Regions from separate parts of the Bacillus atrophaeus genome, predicted to be linked through region 1. Evidence: a T-box and tRNA genes for the amino acid it is inferred to sense, from the RefSeq annotation. Region 1 holds a T-box; the other holds one or more tRNA genes.
What was found. The T-box of region 1 lies ahead of tyrS (tyrosine--tRNA ligase). A T-box ahead of a tRNA ligase gene usually reads a tRNA of that ligase, here a tRNA-Tyr.

Region 1 (9,980 bases):
TCACCTTCGATAAGAACAGCGGCAGAATCGAAGCGATGACAGCCATACAAAAGACAAAGCCGCTGTTTGCTTTCATCCTATAAGCCAAGTAGCCTCTGATCAGAAGCACCTGCCATAAGGTAAACAGACACAACGCGATAACGCCGTGTAAGTCGTGAGAAAAAATCAAAGCCAATACAAGAATCGATATCAACATGTTGTACGCTTGGAACCTTTTTCCGTTGAGACCTAAGATGATGGTCGGCAGAAGAAGGATTCCAAGAATAATAAAGAACAAAAACGAACTGTAAGGCGTCATACAAGAACCTCTTCGCCAATGCGCTTCCGGTCAATTTTTCCGTTTGCCGTCATGTGAATATGATCTTGATAGATGAATTTTCTCGGAATCATATAAGCCGGCAAAAACGTTGCAAGCTCTTTTTTAATGGCGCTTGTCAGCTGGAATTCTTTCTGGAATTCGTGATCATCCGGAACAATCGCGGCAATGAGATATTCAACTGTTCCGTTAGGCTGATACGGGATGACGACAGCGGAACGCACATATTGAGACTGCCGTACATGAAACTCAATTTCCTCCAGCTCCATTCTATAGCCATGAAGTTTGATCTGGAAATCAAGGCGTCCTTGGCAGAAAATCTGACCATTTTCTTTATAACCGGCGTCTCCAGTTCGGTATGCCGGCTGTCCTTCATGGAAAAAGAACACGTTGTCCGTCAGTTCAGGTTCACCAAGATAGCCTTTGCTTACACTCGGCCCGGAAATGATGATTTCTCCTTTTTCTCCGTCTGGAAGCTTATTCCCTTGTTCATCCATAATGAGAATGTCCATATCAGGTTTTTCAAAGCCGACAGGAAGAAATTCATTTTGTTCAATGACTTCAGGGGTAATTTCCACGGAAGTCACTGCGACAGTCGCTTCAGTCGGTCCGTACGTATTAAAGACCTTTGCCTGAGGGAAACGTTCCAGCAGCGCTTGGGCCACAGACGTTGGAAGGGCTTCTCCGCAAAACATGAAAACCTTTGCTTCAGGCAGAAGCTCCTCTGTAAACGCAGGGTCCATCAAGCACACTTGTGCAAAGGAAGGAGTTGATGTCCAAACGTTCAGGCCTGACTGCTTTAGCTCTTCAAACAGAATCTTCGGCTTGTTGACGGCATCCTTCGTTACACAGTGTAATGTTCCTCCGGATTGAAGGCACGGATATAAGTCCATTACAGATAAATCAAACGAAAATGGTGCTTGATTTAAAAACGTTTTTCCCTCTCCAATCGGAAAATCCGCACAAATCCAATTAGTGAAGCTTTGCAGGTTTCTGGCAGAAATCTGCACACCCTTTGGATTCCCTGTACTGCCAGAGGTATAAATAATATAGAACGTTTCATGTTCTTTGACCCAATGGTCACGGCTGATCGGGCCTTCTCCGTTTGACAGCAGCTCTTCCGGCGACACTGTTTTGATCAAATGGCTGCCGGTATCAAGCGGAAGTCCTGAAACGTTAATCAACAGTTCAGCGCCCGAGTTTTCGATTATTTTTAAAATACGATCAGCAGGAATAGACGTGTCCACGGGGATATAAGGGTGCCCCGCTTTTACGCTTCCTAAAAAGGAAACAGCCATTTCTGGTTCCATATGGCCGTACACCAAGACAGGTGCTTCTGGTTGGCCTGCCATGCTTTTCTGGATGGAGGCGGCTGCCCGGTCAGATGACTCCCACAATTCCTGATAAGTGAGAGACCGTCCTTGGGAATGGAAAGCAGCGGTTTGCGGCTTAAGTTCCGCATGTTTCTGAATAGCATTTAATAATTTCATTGTTATTCTCTCCAATTAGAAGTCGTTGTAAATATAAGAACCGGTATTCGCGGTGTGAAAACCATAAATAAAAAATAAAAGCAACAGTATCAGCAAATAAAAACACGTATAACCAATCCACTTTACGGCTGTGTTTTCATACAGCTTTTTCATCAATTGCATCATATAAAAATCCTTTCCCCTTTTTTCAACAATTACAACAGTATATGACGAGCGGATAAGCAAAAAGTTTCATAAATTTAATAAAATCCCTATCTATTTTACCTTAACATTTGCTTAACACGAATCGGTCATTTTTTTAAAGTTAAAGCCAGACGAATGTAATATCGCCGCCTGCACAATAATAATGAAAAAAGGCGGCAAATTCAAGGTCAATACACCCGATTCGCCGAAAGTAAGGAGAAGATGCATGGGAAAAAAGAAAAAGCAGTTTGCCATCATCGGGCTGGGGCGTTTTGGCGGAAGCATCTGCAAGGAGCTTTATAAGATGGGGCATGAAGTTCTTGCAATCGATATGAATGAGGACAAGGTAAATGCATATGCGCCATACTCTACCCAGACTATCCACGCAAACGCAGCTGAAGACAATGTACTGAAAGCGCTTGGCATCCGCAACTTTGAATATGTAATCGTGGCAATCGGAGCCGATATCCAAACCAGTATTTTAACAACCTTGTTTTTAAAAGAAATGAACATCAAAAATGTGTGGGTAAAAGCGCAAAACCACTATCATCATAAAGTGCTGGAAAAGGTAGGCGCAGATCGTATCATTCATCCGGAAAAAGATATGGGCGTTCGAGTCGCACAGCGCCTTGCCGACGAAAAAATTCTTGATTACATTGAGTTGTCCGAAGATTACAGCGTTGTCGAATTGAGAGCGACGCGCAAGCTTCATGACAAAACCATTCTGGAGCTTGATGTCCGTGCGAAATATGGGTGCACGATTTTAGCCGTTAATAAGGAAGGCAAGGTAGAAGTCGCTCCGAACCCGGAAACAAGGATAGAAGAAAACAATTGCTTTGTGGTCTTGGGGCGTAAACGTGATATTCAGCGGTTTGAGGACGAAGGAATGTAAGCGCAGCTTTTTAACTTATAGAAAAAGTATTGTATTTAAAAAAATTCTTTTTGCTTTCCGGACGCGGGAGGCTTAATAAAGGGGGAGCGGGCGGTCTGCCGCTGCTTTTTATGGCAAAATAGAGCTCTTTATCATGCCCTTTAGCGTCTTGTGAAATATGAGAGAAGTTATTATGATAGATAAGGGAGCAGAAACATCATATAACCTGCCATTTGATGGCATCCATGTCTCATTTTCATCACGACTGACGGCTGGAAAACGTAAGCCTTTTAATAGAAAGGAAGAGGAAGATGAACGAAAAAAATAAGGGTGGAGGCCGGAAAGCGCCGGAAAAAGAAAGTCTGGGGCACATTCTCTGGCAATTAACCCGTCCTCATACATTAACGGCATCGTTTGTACCCGTATTGCTCGGAACGGTATTGGCGATGTTTTATGTGAAGGTTGATATATTGCTGTTTATCGCAATGCTGTTTTCTTGCTTATGGATTCAGATTGCCACGAACTTATTTAATGAATACTACGATTTTAAACGAGGATTAGACACAGAGGATTCTGTCGGGATCGGTGGAGCGATTGTAAGACACGGAATGAAGCCGAAGACGATTTTGCAGTTAGCCTTGGGATCATATGGAATCGCCATTCTGCTCGGAGTGTATATCTGTATGAGCAGCAGCTGGTGGCTGGCTGTTATCGGACTTGTCGGTATGGCTGTAGGTTATTTGTACACAGGCGGGCCGCTTCCGATTGCGTACACCCCGTTCGGCGAATTGTTTTCAGGCATATGTATGGGATCTGTTTTTGTCCTTATCTCTTTTTTCATTCAGACTGATATGATTAACACACAAAGCATTCTGATCTCGATTCCTATCGCTATTCTTGTCGGTGCGATCAACCTGTCAAACAACATCCGCGATATAGAAGAAGACAAAAAAGGCGGCCGTAAAACATTGGCCATCCTGATGGGGCATAAGGGGGCCGTCATCCTATTAGCCGCTTCCTTTGCTGTCGCTTATATTTGGATTGTCGGATTGGTTATTATGGGAGACACAAGCCCATGGCTCTTTTTGGTCTTTCTAAGTGTGCCAAAACCGGTGCAGGCGATTAAAGGCTTTGTTAAGAAAGAACTGCCGATGAACATGATCGTGGCAATGAAATCAACAGCGCAGACGAATACATTCTTCGGATTTCTGCTGTCTATCGGATTACTGATCAGTTATTTTAAATAAAAAGGGAAAAAGCTTACAGGAAAACGGTATTCTTGTAAGCTTTTTTCTTCATTATCGGAGCTAAGCGCAGACGGACAAGTGTTAAAAAGGCGGACATCTTGTTCAGCAATCTGTCATATTCGAAGTCGTTTTGTAAAAAAAATCATAAAACCCCGCTGCCGGTAAGTCCGTCTAGTACATGGACAGGATGATGCATCCGTTCAAAGGAGATGACAATGATGGATTTAACTACGACAAATATGGATGATTTAAAAACAGTCATGGAAGATTGGAAAAATGAATTATTAGTATATAAATTTGCGTTAGATGAACTTGATACAAAGTTCTCAATCATCAGCCAGGAATATAACCTGATTCACGGGCATAACCCGATTGAACATACCAAATCACGTGTGAAAAGCTTTGAGAGCATAGTGAATAAGCTGATGCGCAAAGGATGCGAGATTACGACGCATGAAATGAAGGAGCATATCCATGATATCGCCGGCGTGCGTATCATTTGTTCATTTATTTCCGATATTTATAATATTGCCGAAGTGCTGAAGCAGCATGAGGATTTAAACATTGTAAAAGTAAAAGATTATATTAAAAATCCGAAAGCGAACGGCTATCGAAGCCTGCATTTAATCATTGAAATTCCGGTGTATTTAACCAATCGGGTGGAATATGTGAAGGCTGAGATTCAGATTCGCACGATCGCCATGGATTTTTGGGCCAGTCTTGAGCATAAAATTTACTATAAATTAAATAACGATGTCCCGAAGCATTTGACAGATGAGCTGAAAGAAGCGGCGGAAATTGCCCATTATTTAGATGAAAAGATGCTTGGGATTAAGAATGAAGTGGATTAACGGGGCGCTTGGCTTGGACACAGGCTGTCAGCTGGTCCATCATGAAATGGCAAAAAAGGCCGGAGGTACGACTCCAGGCCTTTTTTGGGTTATTCGCTGACTGTTAATCTTACAAATTTTCGTTTGCCGACTTGGATGGTCATCTGAGGCAGAACTTGAATGTCTGCATGAATATTTTCTGCTTTTTCTCCGTTTATTTTAACCCCGCCGTTTTGAATCATGCGGCGCGCCTCACTCTTGGACGGAAGAAGTTCTAATGTCACAAGTAAATCTATAATAGGTGTTGTTTGATCACCTTTCCAATGTACCGTTGCGATGTCTTCGGGCAGGCTGTTTTGCTGAAAGACCCGTTTGAATTGCTGCTCGGCCGCTTCGGCTGCTTCTTCTCCATGATACATTCTGACAATGGTTTTACCTAAGAACATTTTTGCGTCTCTTGGATGGAGGGCTCCGGTCTCTAAGTCTTTCACCAGCCGTTTTTTTTCTTCAAGCTCTAAATCGGTTGCAAGGTGGATGTATTTTTTCATCAAACTGTCCGGCAGTGACATTGTTTTTCCGTACATATCATTCGGATTCTCATCAATGCCGATGTAGTTGTGCTTGGATTTAGACATTTTTTCGACGCCGTCTAATCCTTCCAAAAGCGGCATAAGGATGACGACTTGTTTTTCTTTTTTATAGCGTTCTTGAAAATGCCGGCCCATCAGAACGTTGAAATGCTGGTCGGTACCGCCGAGTTCAATATCGCTTTCTAAGACGACTGAATCGTAGCCTTGCATTAATGGATAGAAAAATTCGTGCAGGGAGATCGGTTTTTGCATCGCGATTCTTTCTTCAAAATCATCCCGCTCCATGAGGCGGGCGACAGTTATTTTCCCTGCTAACTCAATGACGTCTTCTAAATTCAGCTCTTTCAGCCATTTCGAATTGTAATGCAGCTCTACTTTTTCTTTGTCCAGCACTTTTCCGAACTGTTCAAAGTATGTTTCGGCATTATGCTGAACCTCTTCATCTGTCAGTTGTTTTCTTGCGGTTGATTTCCCCGTCGGATCACCGATTTTCCCCGTGAAGTCTCCGATCAGGAGCTGCACGATATGGCCGTTTTCTTGAAATTGGCGCAGTTTGTTTAAAACGACGGTATGCCCTAAGTGGACGTCCGGCGCCGATGGGTCTAACCCAAGCTTGATTTTTAAAGGCATGCCTGTTGCTACCGATTTTGCGATTTTCGTTCTTAATTCTTCCGGCGGGATGACTTCCTGAGCTCCTGTCATATATAAATCCAGCTGCCGTTCTACCTCTTTTTGCTGTGAAGCTGTCAGGTGTATCGTTTCCATAGCTGTTCCTCCTCTTATTTTATTCAACGCAAAAAAGCCACATCCCGAAAAGGGACGTGGCTGTATGCACGCGGTACCACCCTAATTGAAGACCTCAGTCTTCCGCTCAAACCAGATAACGGTTTCCCGTCCTTTGCTACTTCTGTTCACAAAGAAAGCTCAGGGAGGTAATTCACAGCTGCCTTTGTACCGGCTCGCACCTTCCGCCGGCTCTCTGTCACAGGGAGGCAATCTGCTACTGGGTTCCCATCGTTGCTGTTATGTTGTTAGATTGTCAGCTACTTTTTTTAGCAGCGCAGAAAGCGTTTTTTGCTCGTCGTTGCTTAAACCCGCAACCAGCTCTATTTCCCCTTTATGAAAGTCGGGATAAAGCTCTTCAATCGCTTTTTTGCCCGCTTCCGTAATGGTCACAAACACAAGTCTGCGGTCTCTTTTGTCCGTGCTTCTAAAGCAAAGCTTCTTTTTCTCGAGTGTGTTGGTGACATTGCTTGCTGTGGCTGTTGAAATGCCTGACAGCTGCGCGAGCTTTCTCGTTTCAAGCTTATCCCACACCCATAAATCATAAAGAATCGAAAAAGCTGTCCAGGACAGTTTATAAGAGGAAAGGACTTCCTTTTCCATTTTTAAACGAAGCTGCTGAGCTGAACGGTAAAGAGTTGTGGCAACTGAGGCTGCTTCCGTATGAAGAGACGCAATTGGCATTTGTTTAAGCTGCTTCAGCGTGTCTTGTTCTGCTTCACTCAGGTGAGAATTCTTGTGTTTTCTTTCCAATAGTATGCTGCTCCTTGAAATGTCAGAATCATTAGCTATGAAACGAATTGTAACAGACATTCAAGTTGCCTGCAAGCACTTCATTTGTTCGCTAATATTTTACTGAATGTGTTAATATAGAATAAAAATGTAAGATGAAGGGTGGGGTGGGTCTTGCATGAACAAAAGATTCCGTCTGCAATTGTAGGTAATAAGCTGAACCAATGGTATAGGTTGATTCGTGAATTTGAGGTCTCGGAAGCAGAGGCATTAAAGCTTGCCGTCAAAGAAGAGCTTGATGTGATGGAAGAAAATCAAGACCTCCTTCTCTATTTTTCCTTGCTTGAATTCAGGCATGAATTGATGCTTAGCGTTTTTTTGCCGGAAGGATCGATAGAAGCAGATCGTTCGTTATCTGAGCTTTTAGAGCAAATCGAGGCAAATCAGCAAAAACTCACAGGTCTCCTTGATTATTATTATTATTTCTTTCGAGGGATGTACGAGTATAGAAACAGAGAAATTATGGATGCGATTGCTTCTTATCAAAAGGCGGAGTCTATGCTTTATGTAGTAGAGGATAAAATTGAGAAAGCTGAATTTTATTATAAATTGGCCGAGATCTATTGTGATTTGCATCAAACGTTTTTTTCGATGAACTATGCCAATCAAGCCATGGACATTTATAAACAGTTTGAATTATATGGCATAAGAAGAGCGGAATGTGCGTTTATTTTCGCGAGAAATCTGATGCGTGTCTCGCAGTTTGACAAAGCGGTGGAGCACCTTCAAAGCGTCTTGCGTCAAGCGGATGAATTGGGTAAATCGCGCTTGAAGGCTGCTTCGTTTTATTATCTGGGGAAATGCTCTGCCAAAGAAAACAAGCTGGAGGAAGCGGTGTCATTTTTTCAGCAGGCAGCCGCAGTTTCTGATGCCGGCCAGACACGGTCTTTTAAACTGAAATCAATTCTTGGCCTGACTCATATACGTTTTAGACAGGGATTGGTTCAAGAGGCAGCCGTTCTGTTTGAACAAGGGTTGCAGCTTGCTAAGGACACAAATAATCAAGCAGCGCTTTCTGCTTTTCAAACGATAAATGGTCTTTACATAAAAAATGATCCCATTCTGGTAGTCAATGCTTTTCATGAACTTGAATTAAGGAAATTATACGCTGTTCTGGAGGAGCTTGCGTGGGAAACCGCGGCTGTTTATCATAAACGTGAACAGCATCAAGACGCTGTTTTTTTCTATAACAAAGCCATTGAAGTGCAAAAATTGATGCAGGAAAATATCGTTTTTAAAACTGCAGCGTTATAAATGATGATCGGGCGGCGCATTACGCGCCGCCCGATCTTTTATTTAAAGTCTTCAAACTTGTCTTTCGCCTCCACCTGTTTTTTCTTCTTGGTCTCACTGTGCTTTGTCTCTTTTTTCATGACGTGGTAAAGAGAGGCTGTGACGATTTCCCCCGCCTGCTGAAGCCGTTCTTTGCTGACGTGTTTAATGCTGTCATTTGGTGTGTGATACCACGGTTCCACTTCGCCTGTTTCAGGATCGCCCCATATGAAGTTCGCCGAGTCGATGCCAGCTCCGTGGAATGGTACATGGTCAGAGGACCCGCCTTTCTTCAGAGATAAATGATTAAAGCCTAGTTTTCCGGCGGCAGCTTTACTTGATTGCCACACTAGATTTGACGCTCCGTCAACCGTGTTGACATAAAGCTCGGTCGCACTTTCCCAGCTGGTGCCGACCATGTCCAAATTGAAATTAACGATACTGCGTCCGGCCTCTTGTTCTGACAGCCGATTTACATATTCGTTTGAGCCGAGCAGCCCGAGTTCTTCAGCTCCGAAAGCGATGAAACGTATTTCTTTATCAGACGGAATCTTTTTTAAAATCCGGGCCATTTCCAGCATCACGGATGTTCCTGACGCGTTATCATTTGCGCCGGGTGAAGACGGAACGCTGTCGTAGTGGGCGGTTACATACACAATGCCCGGATTTTTCACATGTTTTGGCTTTCTGACACCGATGATGTTTTGGGAGGTTTGGTTAGTGAATGCCTTTAGCTGAAGGGTCGCTTCTTTTTGGGTTAAAAGAGCGGTTCCATCTTCTTTTTTAATGCCGACCACGGGAATATCAACAGTATGGCCGCTTAAATTTGGAGTGAACGGAACAGTGCTGTCCGCGTTATTGTAAATAATCACAGCTTTGGCTCCCGCGGCGGCTGCGTTTTTCGCTTTTTCATAAAAGGTCAGCTCTCCTCTGGAAATGAGTGCAATTTTCCCTTCAGAATCAGCCGTAAAATCTTCGGGGTAACCCAGCCCGGCATCAAACAGAGGCGCAGTCAGTCCCTCATTTGGAGTAGGCACAGAACCTGAGGCGGCGCGAAGAGGGATGTCATGGTCGTTTGCGGTGAGAGCGCCCTCAAGGCGATCGGGTATACCAAATGTTTGAACACTGACATCAAGCTTTTGTTTTTTGAAAGCAGCGGCAAGCAAAAGGGCGCTCTTTTTTTCTGCCGCTGTGCCTGCAACCCTTGGGCCGATCTTCTCGCTAAGTTGTGAAACCGTTGCATAGGCGCGTTCTGATTTAAAAGAATGCGCTATGTTGTGTTCCTTTTTCACCGTATCTGCCGCTTGCGCAGTGCGGGCAGCAGGGGTGATCGGTGAAATGACTGTGCCGACAGTCAGAAAAGCGGTTAAAGCCAATGGAAGAAACTTCATTTTCATATTGGTGCCTCCCTTTTTATTCGAATGACAAACTATTCGGGACACGAAGGGAATCTCCTGCAAGATGAAAGAAAAATCATCCGAAAGACTTAATTCGTTTTATAAGGTATATGGAGTTCCAAAGGATCACAGAATAAAGAAAAATGGCGGAAATGGGGTGTCCACTTGCAAACATATATTCAGCCTTCATACAAGCACGATCCTTTTCA
Region 2 (9,980 bases), 1.3 Mb from region 1:
TTTTTGAAGCGAATCAGTTTTTAGATGCTTACAATGCGGTAGTGCATGCTCTTCATCATTTAGCCCGTATTGAAGTGATTGACAGAGGGTTTCATCCTGAAACAACAGTGTGGAATCAAGTCCGGCAGATGGAGCCGCAGGTATACAAGCTGTACTCTGAACTGATTGAGAGTCATGAAAGCCTGGAAAAAAGGCTTGAATTATTATTCTTAGCAAATGATTTTCTTATTCACTCTAAAGCAGAGATCGGTTCTGCCCATCTATATCAAGTAATGAAGGAAAAAGACATTTGGCAATTCGGAGAGCTTCTACAACATACGGACTTAAAGGATTTCACACCAGACCTTGGCGTTCTGCTTGATTATCTGACTGAAAAAGGTTTTATCGAAGTATGCCAAATAGAGACCAAGAGCCAGGCAATCTATCATCGGGGATATTCTTTTAAAAAAGATGTTGACTCTTTTTCATAGCCATGGTATATTATTAAACGTCGCTGATGCGCTTCTGAAAAAAAGCTCACAGCGGCGGAAAAATAAAATCAAAAAAACATTTGACATAATGATGAGAAAATGTTATATTGATAAAGTCGCTTCGTTGAGAAGTGAGTCATGATCTTTGAAAACTAAACAAGACAAAACGTACCTGTTAATTCAAAGTTTTAACATAAAAATCGCACAGCGATGTGCGTAGTCAGTCAAACTAAGGCCTGCAGATGCAGGTCACGCAGATGTTGCCACAGGATGTGGCGGACTTAATCTGCGATCCATTTATCGGAGAGTTTGATCCTGGCTCAGGACGAACGCTGGCGGCGTGCCTAATACATGCAAGTCGAGCGGACAGATGGGAGCTTGCTCCCTGATGTTAGCGGCGGACGGGTGAGTAACACGTGGGTAACCTGCCTGTAAGACTGGGATAACTCCGGGAAACCGGGGCTAATACCGGATGCTTGTTTGAACCACATGGTTCAAACATAAAAGGTGGCTTCGGCTACCACTTACAGATGGACCCGCGGCGCATTAGCTAGTTGGTGAGGTAATGGCTCACCAAGGCAACGATGCGTAGCCGACCTGAGAGGGTGATCGGCCACACTGGGACTGAGACACGGCCCAGACTCCTACGGGAGGCAGCAGTAGGGAATCTTCCGCAATGGACGAAAGTCTGACGGAGCAACGCCGCGTGAGTGATGAAGGTTTTCGGATCGTAAAGCTCTGTTGTTAGGGAAGAACAAGTGCCGTTCAAATAGGGCGGCACCTTGACGGTACCTAACCAGAAAGCCACGGCTAACTACGTGCCAGCAGCCGCGGTAATACGTAGGTGGCAAGCGTTGTCCGGAATTATTGGGCGTAAAGGGCTCGCAGGCGGTTTCTTAAGTCTGATGTGAAAGCCCCCGGCTCAACCGGGGAGGGTCATTGGAAACTGGGGAACTTGAGTGCAGAAGAGGAGAGTGGAATTCCACGTGTAGCGGTGAAATGCGTAGAGATGTGGAGGAACACCAGTGGCGAAGGCGACTCTCTGGTCTGTAACTGACGCTGAGGAGCGAAAGCGTGGGGAGCGAACAGGATTAGATACCCTGGTAGTCCACGCCGTAAACGATGAGTGCTAAGTGTTAGGGGGTTTCCGCCCCTTAGTGCTGCAGCTAACGCATTAAGCACTCCGCCTGGGGAGTACGGTCGCAAGACTGAAACTCAAAGGAATTGACGGGGGCCCGCACAAGCGGTGGAGCATGTGGTTTAATTCGAAGCAACGCGAAGAACCTTACCAGGTCTTGACATCCTCTGACAACCCTAGAGATAGGGCTTCCCCTTCGGGGGCAGAGTGACAGGTGGTGCATGGTTGTCGTCAGCTCGTGTCGTGAGATGTTGGGTTAAGTCCCGCAACGAGCGCAACCCTTGATCTTAGTTGCCATCATTCAGTTGGGCACTCTAAGGTGACTGCCGGTGACAAACCGGAGGAAGGTGGGGATGACGTCAAATCATCATGCCCCTTATGACCTGGGCTACACACGTGCTACAATGGACAGAACAAAGGGCAGCGAGACCGCGAGGTTAAGCCAATCCCACAAATCTGTTCTCAGTTCGGATCGCAGTCTGCAACTCGACTGCGTGAAGCTGGAATCGCTAGTAATCGCGGATCAGCATGCCGCGGTGAATACGTTCCCGGGCCTTGTACACACCGCCCGTCACACCACGAGAGTTTGTAACACCCGAAGTCGGTGAGGTAACCTTTATGGAGCCAGCCGCCGAAGGTGGGACAGATGATTGGGGTGAAGTCGTAACAAGGTAGCCGTATCGGAAGGTGCGGCTGGATCACCTCCTTTCTAAGGATATTTAACGGAATATAAGACCTTGGGTCTTATAAACAGTACGTTCCCTGTCTTGTTTAGTTTTGAAGGATCATTCGATTCTTCGAGATGTTGTTCTTTGAAAACTAGATAACGATAAGTAAGACATCACATTCAAAAGTAAGACCAAGAATAACTGTAGTGATTCTTTTTTAACGGTTAAGTTAGAAAGGGCGCACGGTGGATGCCTTGGCACTAGGAGCCGATGAAGGACGGGACGAACACCGATATGCTTCGGGGAGCTGTAAGCAAGCTTTGATCCGGAGATTTCCGAATGGGGAAACCCACCACTCGTAATGGAGTGGTATCCATATCTGAATACATAGGATATGAGAAGGCAGACCCGGGGAACTGAAACATCTAAGTACCCGGAGGAAGAGAAAGCAAATGCGATTCCCTGAGTAGCGGCGAGCGAAACGGGATCAGCCCAAACCAAGAGGCTTGCCTCTTGGGGTTGTAGGACACTCTATACGGAGTTACAAAGGAACGAGGTAGATGAAGAGGTCTGGAAAGGCCCGCCATAGCAGGTAACAGCCCTGTAGTCAAAACTTCGTTCTCTCCAGAGTGGATCCTGAGTACGGCGGAACACGTGAAATTCCGTCGGAATCCGGGAGGACCATCTCCCAAGGCTAAATACTCCCTAGTGACCGATAGTGAACCAGTACCGTGAGGGAAAGGTGAAAAGCACCCCGGAAGGGGAGTGAAACAGATCCTGAAACCGTGTGCCTACAAGTAGTCAGAGCCCGTTAACGGGTGATGGCGTGCCTTTTGTAGAATGAACCGGCGAGTTACGATCCCGTGCAAGGTTAAGCAGAAGATGCGGAGCCGCAGCGAAAGCGAGTCTGAATAGGGCGCATGAGTACGTGGTCGTAGACCCGAAACCAGGTGATCTACCCATGTCCAGGGTGAAGTTCAGGTAACACTGAATGGAGGCCCGAACCCACGCACGTTGAAAAGTGCGGGGATGAGGTGTGGGTAGGGGTGAAATGCCAATCGAACCTGGAGATAGCTGGTTCTCTCCGAAATAGCTTTAGGGCTAGCCTTAAGGTAAGAGTCTTGGAGGTAGAGCACTGATTGGACTAGGGGCCCCTACCGGGTTACCGAATTCAGTCAAACTCCGAATGCCAATGACTTATCCTTAGGAGTCAGACTGCGAGTGATAAGATCCGTAGTCGAAAGGGAAACAGCCCAGACCGCCAGCTAAGGTCCCAAAGTATACGTTAAGTGGAAAAGGATGTGGAGTTGCTTAGACAACCAGGATGTTGGCTTAGAAGCAGCCACCATTTAAAGAGTGCGTAATAGCTCACTGGTCGAGTGACTCTGCGCCGAAAATGTACCGGGGCTAAACGTATCACCGAAGCTGCGGACTGTTCTTCGAACAGTGGTAGGAGAGCGTTCTAAGGGCTGTGAAGCCAGACCGGAAGGACTGGTGGAGCGCTTAGAAGTGAGAATGCCGGTATGAGTAGCGAAAGAGGGGTGAGAATCCCCTCCACCGAATGCCTAAGGTTTCCTGAGGAAGGCTCGTCCGCTCAGGGTAAGTCGGGACCTAAGCCGAGGCCGAAAGGCGTAGGCGATGGACAACAGGTTGATATTCCTGTACCACCTCCTCACCATTTGAGCAATGGGGGGACGCAGGAGGATAGGGTAAGCGCGGTATTGGATATCCGCGTCCAAGCAGTTAGGCTGGGAAATAGGCAAATCCGTTTCCCATAAGGCTGAGCTGTGATGGCGAGCGAATTATAGTAGCGAAGTTCCTGATTCCACACTGCCAAGAAAAGCCTCTAGCGAGGTGAGAGGTGCCCGTACCGCAAACCGACACAGGTAGGCGAGGAGAGAATCCTAAGGTGATCGAGAGAACTCTCGTTAAGGAACTCGGCAAAATGACCCCGTAACTTCGGGAGAAGGGGTGCTCTGTTAGGGTGCAAGCCCGAGAGAGCCGCAGTGAATAGGCCCAGGCGACTGTTTAGCAAAAACACAGGTCTCTGCGAAGCCGTAAGGCGAAGTATAGGGGCTGACGCCTGCCCGGTGCTGGAAGGTTAAGAGGAGCGCTTAGCGTAAGCGAAGGTGCGAATTGAAGCCCCAGTAAACGGCGGCCGTAACTATAACGGTCCTAAGGTAGCGAAATTCCTTGTCGGGTAAGTTCCGACCCGCACGAAAGGCGCAACGATCTGGGCACTGTCTCAACGAGAGACTCGGTGAAATTATAGTACCTGTGAAGATGCAGGTTACCCGCGACAGGACGGAAAGACCCCGTGGAGCTTTACTGCAGCCTGATATTGAATGTTGGTACAGCTTGTACAGGATAGGTAGGAGCCTTGGAAACCGGAGCGCCAGCTTCGGTGGAGGCATCGGTGGGATACTACCCTGGCTGTATTGACCTTCTAACCCGCCGCCCTTATCGGGCGGGGAGACAGTGTCAGGTGGGCAGTTTGACTGGGGCGGTCGCCTCCTAAAGAGTAACGGAGGCGCCCAAAGGTTCCCTCAGAATGGTTGGAAATCATTCGCAGAGTGTAAAGGCACAAGGGAGCTTGACTGCGAGACCTACAAGTCGAGCAGGGACGAAAGTCGGGCTTAGTGATCCGGTGGTTCCGCATGGAAGGGCCATCGCTCAACGGATAAAAGCTACCCCGGGGATAACAGGCTTATCTCCCCCAAGAGTCCACATCGACGGGGAGGTTTGGCACCTCGATGTCGGCTCATCGCATCCTGGGGCTGTAGTCGGTCCCAAGGGTTGGGCTGTTCGCCCATTAAAGCGGTACGCGAGCTGGGTTCAGAACGTCGTGAGACAGTTCGGTCCCTATCCGTCGCGGGCGCAGGAAATTTGAGAGGAGCTGTCCTTAGTACGAGAGGACCGGGATGGACGCACCGCTGGTGTACCAGTTGTTCTGCCAAGGGCATCGCTGGGTAGCTATGTGCGGACGGGATAAGTGCTGAAAGCATCTAAGCATGAAGCCCCCCTCAAGATGAGATTTCCCATTCCGCAAGGAAGTAAGATCCCTGAAAGATGATCAGGTTGATAGGTCTGAGGTGGAAGTGTGGCGACACATGGAGCTGACAGATACTAATCGATCGAGGACTTAACCACACTTTTGAATTAGTGCTTACGCGTTATCTAGTTTTGAGAGAATAATTTTTAAAAAATCTCTTGCTTTTTCTGAAATACATAGTATAATGATATTTGTCACTAAAATGTCTGGTGATGATGGCGAAGAGGTCACACCCGTTCCCATACCGAACACGGTAGTTAAGCTCTTCAGCGCCGATGGTAGTCGGGGGCTTCCCCCTGTGAGAGTAGGACATCGCCAGGCAGACTTCATTCCGCAGTAGCTCAGTGGTAGAGCTATCGGCTGTTAACCGATCGGTCGTAGGTTCGAGTCCTACCTGCGGAGCCATTAATGGAGAGCTGTCCGAGTGGCCGAAGGAGCACGATTGGAAATCGTGTAGGCGGTAACCCCGTCTCAAGGGTTCGAATCCCTTGCTCTCCGCCACTATTATTTATACATATTTCAAATGAATCAATCAGGGCCCGTTGGTCAAGCGGTTAAGACACCGCCCTTTCACGGCGGTAACACGGGTTCGAATCCCGTACGGGTCATTAAAATGATGGAGGATTAGCTCAGCTGGGAGAGCATCTGCCTTACAAGCAGAGGGTCGGCGGTTCGAGCCCGTCATCCTCCACCATCATTATCGCGGGGTGGAGCAGTTCGGTAGCTCGTCGGGCTCATAACCCGAAGGTCGCAGGTTCAAATCCTGCCCCCGCAACCAATTTTTAAAATCAGTACTCAGAACAGAGTGCATTAAAATGGTCCGGTAGTTCAGTTGGTTAGAATGCCTGCCTGTCACGCAGGAGGTCGCGGGTTCGAGTCCCGTCCGGACCGCCATTTTTAAAAAAGTTTGGCTCGGTAGCTCAGTTGGTAGAGCAACGGACTGAAAATCCGTGTGTCGGCGGTTCGATTCCGTCCCGAGCCACCACCTATGCCGGTGTAGCTCAATTGGTAGAGCAACTGACTTGTAATCAGTAGGTTGGGGGTTCAAGTCCTCTTGCCGGCACTGTGTTTTTTATAAGATGGAGGGGTAGCGAAGTGGCTAAACGCGGCGGACTGTAAATCCGCTCCCTCAGGGTTCGGCAGTTCGAATCTGCCCCCCTCCACCATTTTTATTCTAGGGGCATAGTTTAAAGGTAGAACAGAGGTCTCCAAAACCTCCGGTGTGGGTTCAATTCCTACTGCCCCTGCCACTATATAATTCATCTTAAGACTATGGCGGTTGTGGCGAAGTGGTTAACGCACCAGATTGTGGCTCTGGCACTCGTGGGTTCGATTCCCATCAATCGCCCCATATTATCATTGGGCTATAGCCAAGCGGTAAGGCAACGGACTTTGACTCCGTCATGCGTTGGTTCGAATCCAGCTAGCCCAGTTGTATTTTTAAAACCAACTGCATATGTTATTATAAGTTCTTTAAATGCGGAAGTAGTTCAGTGGTAGAACATCACCTTGCCAAGGTGGGGGTCGCGGGTTCGAATCCCGTCTTCCGCTCCAATTATGGCGGCATAGCCAAGTGGTAAGGCAGAGGTCTGCAAAACCTTTATCCCCGGTTCAAATCCGGGTGTCGCCTTTCTTTGCCGGGGTGGTGGAATTGGCAGACACACAGGACTTAAAATCCTGCGGTAGGTGACTACCGTGCCGGTTCAAGTCCGGCCCTCGGCACCAATTTAACTTAATAAATGTTAAATTGGTTTGCAGCATTTTTGCTATCGAACTTAAACGTATACCTTATATAAAGAGTGATCTACTAACTGTAGATTACTCTTTTTTGTTAGATTTTATTGGTACTATAAAGGCATTTATCAGCGCCTAACAGCAGCGTGGACTTTTCTTTCTTAATGATTTTCGTTGGGAAAGAAAGGTTTTTCTTTATTTCATATAATTACATTCTAAGCTTTAACTTATTTGCAAAATGAGATATAAAGATAAAAGGGGATTAGTCAGTGAGCAGCACAAAACGATGTACTTTGAAGGGATGAAAATTACGTTAGATAGCATATATGTTTCTAAATAGGATGATTCCCCATATTGCGATGAAAGTATCGAATATAGGGCATAATCACTTTACCGTAAGTCCTCACCAGGCAGCTATTATTCCTAACATGTAAAGTGAGCTTTAGCAAAATATCTGAAATCAAAGAGGTTGAGATTAGTTGGAGTAATAATGCAAATCCTTTTTCGTATTATTCTAAAGAAAAGGAGTTTAAAGAAACCGTGATGTTGAGTTAATAGAAGATTCGAGAAATACTTTTTTTAAAAATCTATTGACTCTCTGGATAATGCATGATATATTTATATTCGTCGGTTACATACGAATTGTAAACGGACATTATACTTGCCGGTGTGGCGGAATTGGCAGACGCGCACGACTCAAAATCGTGTTCCTTCTGGAGTGTCGGTTCGACCCCGACCACCGGTATAAAAATGAAAAAAGACGGTATTTCAGAAAATGAAATACCGTCTTTTTTTATGGTTTTAAAAGAACTTTGATTGCCCCGTCTGTTTTGGTGTCAAATACTTCGTAGCCTTTTTTAGCTTGGTCTAGGGGTAAGACATGTGTAATGATATCGCCGGGATCGACTTTGCCTTCTGCAATTAAATTGTATAGGTAAGGCATGTAATGGATAACCGGCGCTTGTCCTGTTCTGATATTGACGTTCCTTTGAAAAATGTCTCCAAAAGGGAAAGCATTGTATCTCATGCCGTATGCTCCGGTTACTTGAATGGTGCCGCATTTACGGACAGCTTGAGAAGCCATGACGAGTGCGCCCATTGAACCGCCGTGAAGCTTTAATCCTGTGGCGAGAAATTCAAGCGGCGACATTTTTCCGTCCATCCCGACACAGTCGATAACCACATCGGCTCCGCCCTGCGTGATTTCTTTCAGATAGCTTCCCGTGTTTTGTTCGTTTTCGAAATTTACGATCTCTACGTTATTTGTCCGTTTTGCATGCTGAAGGCGGTAGTCAATATAGTCGACAGCTATGACTCTTTCAGCACCCTTCAGCCAGGCGAATTTTTGCGCTAGGAGCCCGACCGGACCGCATCCGAGTATAATCACGGTATCTCCCTTTTTCATTCCGGCGTTATCCACGCTCCAATAGGCTGTGGACATGGCATCTGAGAGCAGGACTAATTTTTCATCTTCTACTTCACAGTCATCAGGGATGCGGAAGGGGGTGAAATTGGCGTATGGCACACGCATATATTCAGCTTGTCCGCCCGGATAGCCGCCGGTTGTGTCGGAGTATCCGAAATATGCGCCCATTTCTCCATTGGCGTTTGAGTTGTCACATTGGCTTTCTAACTGATTTTTACAAAAAAAACATTCACCACAGCTCACATTAAACGGGATGATGACGCGGTCGCCTTTTTTTACTTTATGGACGTCAGGACCCGCTTCTTCAACGATTCCCATCGGTTCGTGACCAATAATATAGTCTTCCGGAAAATTTGGTATCATACCGTGAATTAAGTGTAAATCTGATCCGCAAATCGCTGTAGTCGTTAATTTAACAATGATATCGTCTGATTTTTTGATTTCGGGGGCTTTCACTTCTTTGACTCGTATATCTTTAATCCCTTGATACGTCACTGCTTTCATTCAACATGTCTCCTCTGGCTGTCTAGTTATCGGGTGTGGCAAATGTTCCAAGCCGGTTCGTATTGTCGGGAAATAGCTTCAAACCGGCAATATCAATCGCTGTTTGGGCTGATTTCATATCCAATTGAAATTGTTTGTCCGTATCAGCGGGATGAAGCCACCCTTTTTCAATCATGAGGCTGGATAGTTCCCCGTGTAAGTGAATGGCGGCATCTAATTGATGGCGCAGTGCGGCTCTTAGTTCAGGGCTTGCCGTTTCTGTGATGGCTGCCGCGTAATTTCTGACTCCGGTTTTTACTGAGATTAAGAAATCGAGAGCCAGTGCGGAATCAGCAAGATCAGGCATTCCTTTCGCGTTTTGGGGATCTAAGTAATCGTTCAATGAAGGTTACCTCCGTTTCTCGTTGGGGCTTTTGTATATAAAGCTTGCAGCTCAGTAATATCTTTTATCGATTGCTGCACGTCTTTTTCCATGAGTGCTCTCAGTTCTTGATCAAACACAAGTCCCTGCATCATTTTTGACTTCAATAAGCAGACGGTTTTAAAATTAAGGATTTCATGTGTTTCCATTGTTTCGTGGTTTGCCAAACGGTCTTGTGCCATACAACGTTCACCTCCCGGATTCCCGTGTATTCTTTCCTTGTTTAAACCATTTATACAAAATAAAAATGATCCCGAACCATATGGGATCATTTCTTCATTCTGCGTATCGGCTGATGAGCTGATCTAGTCTGTCTGCCAGTCTGTCTGTGCCGGCTTCTAATTCATTTTCACTAAAGTAAACCTCTGTCAGCCGCTCACCATCGTTATACATTTCTTCAAGCCAGCCCGCAAGGCCTCTCGCTTTCCGATCTACTTCTAGAATAAGCTCTAGACCGTCTTCGTGGAGGTGAAATACGGCTTCCAGTTCATCGAGCAGCCCTTTGTAAGGTCCGGAATGCGGGATAAATTCAGATTCCTGCACAAATGGCAGACGCCGGCGGAAATA

Region 2: it has a tRNA-Tyr gene. The T-box ahead of tyrS (tyrosine--tRNA ligase) is inferred to sense a tRNA for this amino acid. The anticodon was not compared.

Annotation. Positions count from the first base shown of each region.
Region 1 is NZ_CP154443.1:973,446-983,425, reverse strand. Features, by position in the region: gene dltB (D-alanyl-lipoteichoic acid biosynthesis protein DltB) at 1-298, opposite strand, end outside; gene dltA (D-alanine--poly(phosphoribitol) ligase subunit DltA) at 295-1,806, opposite strand; gene AAHT65_RS05090 (teichoic acid D-Ala incorporation-associated protein DltX) at 1,822-1,971, opposite strand; gene AAHT65_RS05085 (potassium channel family protein) at 2,216-2,881, shown strand; gene AAHT65_RS05080 (1,4-dihydroxy-2-naphthoate polyprenyltransferase) at 3,172-4,107, shown strand; gene AAHT65_RS05075 (GTP pyrophosphokinase) at 4,326-4,958, shown strand; gene tyrS (tyrosine--tRNA ligase) at 5,048-6,292, opposite strand; T-box leader at 6,340-6,554, opposite strand; gene AAHT65_RS05065 (MarR family winged helix-turn-helix transcriptional regulator) at 6,551-6,994, opposite strand; gene AAHT65_RS05060 (RapJ protein) at 7,217-8,356, shown strand; gene AAHT65_RS05055 (M28 family peptidase) at 8,395-9,771, opposite strand; gene AAHT65_RS05050 (TIGR02206 family membrane protein) at 9,937-9,980, shown strand, end outside.
Region 2 is NZ_CP154443.1:2,300,844-2,310,823, forward strand. Features, by position in the region: gene AAHT65_RS11535 (nucleotidyltransferase-like protein) at 1-470, shown strand, start outside; rRNA gene AAHT65_RS11540 (16S ribosomal RNA) at 768-2,317, shown strand; rRNA gene AAHT65_RS11545 (23S ribosomal RNA) at 2,499-5,426, shown strand; rRNA gene rrf (5S ribosomal RNA) at 5,534-5,649, shown strand; tRNA gene AAHT65_RS11555 (tRNA-Asn) at 5,659-5,733, shown strand; tRNA gene AAHT65_RS11560 (tRNA-Ser) at 5,739-5,829, shown strand; tRNA gene AAHT65_RS11565 (tRNA-Glu) at 5,865-5,936, shown strand; tRNA gene AAHT65_RS11570 (tRNA-Val) at 5,947-6,022, shown strand; tRNA gene AAHT65_RS11575 (tRNA-Met) at 6,030-6,106, shown strand; tRNA gene AAHT65_RS11580 (tRNA-Asp) at 6,146-6,222, shown strand; tRNA gene AAHT65_RS11585 (tRNA-Phe) at 6,238-6,313, shown strand; tRNA gene AAHT65_RS11590 (tRNA-Thr) at 6,319-6,391, shown strand; tRNA gene AAHT65_RS11595 (tRNA-Tyr) at 6,410-6,494, shown strand; tRNA gene AAHT65_RS11600 (tRNA-Trp) at 6,505-6,578, shown strand; tRNA gene AAHT65_RS11605 (tRNA-His) at 6,604-6,679, shown strand; tRNA gene AAHT65_RS11610 (tRNA-Gln) at 6,689-6,760, shown strand; tRNA gene AAHT65_RS11615 (tRNA-Gly) at 6,808-6,882, shown strand; tRNA gene AAHT65_RS11620 (tRNA-Cys) at 6,888-6,958, shown strand; tRNA gene AAHT65_RS11625 (tRNA-Leu) at 6,965-7,053, shown strand; tRNA gene AAHT65_RS11630 (tRNA-Leu) at 7,726-7,807, shown strand; gene AAHT65_RS11635 (zinc-dependent alcohol dehydrogenase) at 7,856-8,992, opposite strand; gene AAHT65_RS11640 (spore coat protein) at 9,015-9,374, opposite strand; gene AAHT65_RS11645 (hypothetical protein) at 9,371-9,595, opposite strand; gene AAHT65_RS11650 (sporulation protein) at 9,690-9,980, opposite strand, start outside.